Regions from separate parts of the Bacillus sp. 01N45 genome, predicted to be linked through region 2. Evidence: riboswitches for the same ligand, from Rfam matches in the RefSeq annotation. Region 2 holds a riboswitch; the other holds the start of a gene.
The links. A riboswitch is a leader RNA that binds a small molecule or an ion and turns the genes downstream of it on or off. The one in region 2 is predicted to bind thiamine pyrophosphate.

Region 1 (3,167 bases), on a different contig from region 2:
GTATTTCTGTTTTAATTGCAACTTTTATTCAATTCTTAATTGTGCGTAACGCACTTGCTCCATTGCGGGATTTACGTGAAGGATTGCGCAGAGTCGGTGAAGGTGATTTAAGTATTAAATTAGAGGAAAGACCAGATGATATTGGTATTATTAATGCGTATTTTAATAATACCATTGAGAAGTTTAAAGGAATTATAGATAAAGTGAAGCAGACAGCAGAACAGGTTTCCTCATCTTCGCAAGAATTGTCAGTGAGTACGAAAGAGAATAGCATGGCAGTCCAAGGAATCGTAAGTTCTATAGTTGAGTTAAGGGCTGGCGTTCAATCACAAGAAACTTCAGTACCAAAGTACTTAGGTATTGTATATGAAATGGAAGATAGGATGGAAGAGATAACTAATATTACAAAACAAATGGCGAAAGAGTCTGAAGGTACGACGCATCATTCAGTAAAAGGAAATGGTGTTATTGAACAGACGATTAATCAAATGAACATAATACAAAATGCAGTACAAGATTTATCTTCTATCATTCATTCTTTGGAAACAAGATCAAAAGAAATTAGTGATATTGTAAATGTAATTACAGGTATTTCAAATCAAACGAATTCGCTAGCTTTAAATGCTTCTATTGAAGCTTCACGTGCTGAGGCAACCGGAAAGGGATTTGCCGTTGTTGCTGATGAAGTGCGTAAATTAGCAGAGCAGACGGAAGCATCAGCAAAAGATATAGCGAAATTAATAGGGGAAACACAAGTTGAAACGGAAGAAGCTGTTGTTTCAATACAAAAAGCTTCAAAAGAAGTAGAATCCGGAATTAAACTTTTTCAAAGTAGTGGTGCTTTCTTTGAAAAAATTTCAAAATCAGCACAATCTGTTACAAATCAAGTTAGAGTTGTTTCTAGCAATTCAAGTGATATATTGAAAAATAGCCAAAATATTGTTCGTGTTGTAAATGAACTATCACTTATTGCAAATAAGTATGCAAATAGTAGTAATAATATTGAAGAAAGTATGAAAGAACAGGAAATGTCTGTACAAGATATTGCTGAATTAGCTAGTTCTTTAAGCTGGCTTTCACAGGAGTTACAAGAGTTAATAGGGGAATTCAAAAGTTAAATGAAATGATTATACGTGCTTTTGTTTGTTCAATAAAATAAATCATGCTACAATGAAAACGAATTAAGGACCGGGGAGCCAATTGGCTGAGAGGATGTAAACAAACATCGACCCTCAACCTGATCTGGATAATGCCAGCGTAGGGAGTTACTTAAAGTGATGTAGCATATGTTATTCTATAATAACTTGCATACAAGGCTTTCCTACGCAGTAGGAAAGCCTTTTCTTGTTTTAATATTTCATTTTATAAGGGGGATTTTACTATGTCACAACAAGTTACAATTTCATTTTCAGTAGTACCACAAGCGAAGAACAAAGATGTGTATTCTGTTGTTGATAAAGCAATTGAAGTTGTACAACAATCGGGAGTTCGTTATGAAGTAGGGGCAATGGAAACAACGCTGGAAGGAGAATTAGATGTACTTCTTGATATCATTAAACGTGCGCAACAAGCTTGTGTGGATGCTGGAGCAGAAGAAGTGATTACTTCTATTAAAATCCATTATCGTCCAAGCACTGGTGTAACGATAGATGAAAAGGTTTGGAAGTACCGTGATGAATATGCAAAACCAGAAGCAATCTAAAATAATTACAACAATTTGGCTTATCCTTCTCATAGCGATATGGGAAGGATCTGTTTCATTATTTAAAATTGAACCGTGGATTTTACCGAAGCCTTCTGCCATTGTTCAAGAATTAATTGGAATGAAAGATTTACTATTACCGAATACGATGCAAACGTTACAAGAGGTTCTAATCGGACTGTTTTTTGCGATTTTAATTGGGACAAGTATTGCAATTATTATGGATGTTATCCCTTTATTTCGTATTTTAATAAATCCGTTGCTTGTTATTTCGCAAACGATTCCAATCGTTGTACTTGCACCGTTATTTATTATTTGGTTTGGATATGGAATGCTACCGAAAGTAATGGTAGTAATACTCGTTTGTTTCTTCCCGATTGCGCTCAGCATTTTAGAAGGTTTTCAAACGGTAGATAAAAATATGTTGAAGTTGTTGCAAACGATGAAGGCAACGAAATGGCAAGTTTACCAGAAAGTAAAGTTTCCAGCAGTGCTGCCATACTTTTTCTCAGGTTTAAAAATTGCAGTTACATATAGCGTAATGGGAGCAATTATTGGGGAATGGCTCGGTGCAAGCGAAGGGTTAGGAGTTATGCTTACAAGAGCTACAAAATCCTTTCTAACAGCCCGAGTATTTGGTGTGGCGGCAATTATTGTTATGGTGACATTATGTCTGTATTTTATCGTGGAGTTTATGGCAAGAATAACAGCACCATGGATATATAGAAAGGACGGCAGAAAATGAAAAAAGGTTTAAAAGTTATGTTGGCTGCCTTATTAGCAGTAGGTGTAGCTGGATGTAATCCGGCGAAGAAAGAAGAAAGTGCAAGTAAAGATCAAAAAGTAAAAGTAGTATTAGATTGGTTTCCGAATACGAATCATACTGGCCTATATGTAGCGCAAACGAAAGATTATTATAAAAAGCAAGGATTAGATGTAGAGATTATTCAGCCAGGTGATAATGTGACAGCGGAGCAAATGATAGCTTCCGGAAAAGCTGACTTCGCAATAAGCGCACAAGAAAATGTAACGTTGGCTCGTGTGGAAGGTATTCCTGTTGTATCTGTAGGAGCAATCATCCAACATAATACTTCAGCTTTTGCATCACTTAAAAAAGATAATATGACGTCACCAAAAGATTTTGAAGGTAAACGTTACGGCGGCTGGGGAGGACCAGCAGAAGAAGCGACGTTGAAGACAATCATGGAGAAGCATCAAGCTGATTTTAATAAAGTTGAAAAAATCATCTTAGGACAAACAGATTTCTTTAAATCAATCGGTCGTGATGCAGACTTTGAATGGATATATTACGGATGGGATGGAATTGAAGCGAAGCGCCAAGGAAAAGAGTTAAATACGATTATGGTGAAAGACTTAGACCCAGCGCTTGATTTCTATAGTCCTGTTATTATTACGAGTGAAAAACATACGAAGCAAGATAAAGACTTTGTGAAAAAGTTTATGA
Region 2 (3,167 bases):
ATACAGGTAAACGTGCCGAACAAGACATAAATGGTGTTACAAGAACTGTAAGTAAACGTTCTTTTTCTTGTTCAATCGTTCTCGCTGCCATAATACCTGGAACATTACATCCAAAACCGATAATCATCGGAATGAATGCTTTTCCATTTAAACCGAAGAACTCCATAATTCTATCCATAACAACTGCAATTCGCGCCATATATCCTGAGTCTTCTAATAATGAAATGAAAAAGAATAGTGCAAAGATTTGTGGAACGAATACTAATACCGCACCAACACCGGCAATAATACCTTCTGTAACGAGTGCTTGAATAAAATCAGAAGCTCCAACACTTGTGAGCCCAGCCGTTACCCAATCCGTAAGCTGTCCACCAAAAAATTCATCTAACATATCGGATAAAGGTGTACCAATCCACGTAAACGTAACCTGAAAAATAAAAAACATAACTGCTAAAAAGATTGGAAGTCCTAAAATTTTATGTGTAATTAATCTATCAATTTTTTCCGAAAAAGGAATTTTTCCTTCTTTCTCATGCTTCATAACATTTGTTTTTAACTTTTCAATATACGCTTCACGAGTTTTGTAAATGTGCTCTTCCAACGTACAATCAAGTTTTCCTTCTAAGCGAGATCGAATGGCTACAAGTTCCTTATAAATTGGTAATGCTTTCATTTCTTTTTCTACTACTTCGTTATTGCTTAAAAATTGAAGGGCTAACCATCTTGGATGCTTATAATTCGCTGTCTCTAAAAGAGCTATTACCTCTCCAATTCCTTCATCCATCTGTACACCATATGAAATAATGAATGGCTTTTTCTCGTTTTTGTCATTTTCTTTAAGAGTAGCAAGTAGTTCTTCACAGCCTTTTCCACTTCTTGCAACGACCGGAACGACTGTTACACCTAATAGCTCTGATAATCGTTTTACATCAATTACAATGCCTCGTTGCTTTGCCACATCGACCATATTTAATCCGATTGAAACCGGCTTTCCAAACTCAAGTAATTGCAACGTTAAATGCATATTTCTCTCGAATTGCGAAGAATCCACTATATTTAACATATGATGAAATTCGTCTGTTAGTAGAAAATTTGTAACGACACCTTCATCACGCGAAACTGGATTCAAATCATAAACACCTGGTAAATCAATTAATGTTCCTTGCTTATCTTTTAATTTACCAACCTTCTTTTCTACTGTTACACCGCTCCAGTTTCCTACGTATTCATAAGAACCAGTAAGTGCATTAAATAATGATGTCTTCCCTGTATTCGGATTCCCTAGCAAAGCTACCTTATTCACGCTAATTCCACCTTTATCATTTTCGCGTCACAATGACGAATACTAATTAACTGTCCACGACACTCCAATGTACAAGGACCTTTGAACATCGCTTTCTGCTTCATGCGAAGTTCGCTTCCTTCAGAAAGACCGAAAGCAGCCAATCTTCTCTTCAGTAAATGATCTAAAGACTGAACGCTTTTTACTAACACTTTCTCACCGATTTTAATATCTACTAAGCTCATAACCTTCCCCCTCAGAAGAGAATGATAATTATTTTCAAAAAAATTATAGCACACTCTATTTCTCTTGTACTATACCCTTTTGCTTCATATTTATTAACATTTCGCTACAATTCTATTTCAATCATTGTCATACTGTATTCGTTTGCCATTCTCATCCATTTCGCTTACAATAAACAATAGCAAATAAAGAATCTCGTTATCACTGGGGGAGCCATGCCGCTGAGAGGGAACACTTCGTTCCGACCCTTCGAACCTGTTAGTTAATGCTAACGCAGGGATTGTGCAAACGTCCGAAATACATACCTCTTTTTTATTTACGTATTTCGTATCCTCCTATGATATCTATTCTTTTTTGCACAACTTGGATTTAGGGGGAGACAACATGCGTAACACCAATTTACAAGCGATGATCGAATCTGCAATTCTTGCAGCCTTCGCCTTGGTCATCGACATTTTACCATTATCAATCAAACTTCCAACAGGCGGTTCCATTTCATTCGCTATGATTCCTATTTTTATTATTGCATACCGCTGGGGCTTTAAATCAGCTTTCTTAGGTGGTTTAGTTTGGGGACTATTACAAATTGTCGTAGGAGATGCTTACATTTTAACACCTATTCAAGCTTTCATTGAGTACTTCATTGCCTTTGCTTTTATCGGATTTGCTGGCTTATTCTATCGTCCAATTCAAAAAGCACTTTTAACGTCTAATGAAAATAACTTAGAACAATCAAGTTTAGGTAGCCGTAAAGAAAAACCTTCATCAAAACAAAACGAAGGTAAGAAAGTCCTTGCTTATATTATCCTTGCTACATTTATCGGTAGCTTTGCTCGCTATTTCTGCCACTTTATTGCTGGTATTATTTTCTGGGGACAATATGCACCGAAAGGTCAATCAGCAGTTCTATACTCATTAATCGTAAACGGCAGTACAATGCTCGGTTCTTTTATTTTATGTACCGTTTTACTTATATTTTTATTTCTTACTTCACCTCGCTTATTCAAGAGCATCAATGCTTATCAAATAAATTCAAACAAAAAGAGCGCTTAATAAGCGCTCTTTTTGTTATATCGTAATATCAATTAAAAATACAATAAATGCACAAAAGAAAATAAATACCATTATACTTAGCCACTTGCTATGCACGGTTCATCGACTCCTTACATAACCTCATTTTCTAACCAGATTATATCGCTTAAAAATAAAGATTAGGTAAAGATAATATGAAAATAAATTAAAAAAGCGTAGCATGCATCATCTACGCTTTTTTAGGTAAATAAAAGTAAAATAATACACCATCTTCTGTATTTTCTGCCCCATATTCAGCATCGTGCAGTTCTAAAATATTTTTAGAAATAGCTAGACCAAGCCCAGTTCCACCTTGTGAACGGTGGCGAGCTGCATCCACGCGATAAAAACGGTCCCAAATTTTATCTAATTGCTCTTCTTCAATGTGAGTACCTTTATTTTCAATACACACTTTTATACGATCTTTCTCATCTATTGTAGAAATAATAATATCCTCTTTATTCGGTGTATAACGTATGGCATTCGTAATGAAGTTCACGATTACTTGTTCAATCCGACTTTGATTTGCGACTACTTCAAATGAACATATATTTTTATGCACATGAAGTTC

Region 1: it holds a riboswitch for thiamine pyrophosphate, as region 2 does, so the genes downstream of both, AC1DMU_RS20640 (MTH1187 family thiamine-binding protein) here and thiT (energy-coupled thiamine transporter ThiT) in region 2, are expected to answer to the same signal.

What each region holds. Positions count from the first base shown of each region.
Region 1 covers NZ_JBFTQW010000009.1:103,731-106,897, forward strand. The annotation lists gene AC1DMU_RS20635 (methyl-accepting chemotaxis protein) at 1-1,118, shown strand, start outside; TPP riboswitch at 1,180-1,281, shown strand; gene AC1DMU_RS20640 (MTH1187 family thiamine-binding protein) at 1,382-1,702, shown strand; gene AC1DMU_RS20645 (ABC transporter permease) at 1,674-2,447, shown strand; gene AC1DMU_RS20650 (ABC transporter substrate-binding protein) at 2,444-3,167, shown strand, end outside.
Region 2 covers NZ_JBFTQW010000013.1:65,897-69,063, reverse strand. The annotation lists gene feoB (ferrous iron transport protein B) at 1-1,303, opposite strand, end outside; gene AC1DMU_RS24435 (FeoA family protein) at 1,300-1,527, opposite strand; TPP riboswitch at 1,722-1,823, shown strand; gene thiT (energy-coupled thiamine transporter ThiT) at 1,910-2,578, shown strand; gene AC1DMU_RS24425 (sensor histidine kinase) at 2,787-3,167, opposite strand, start outside.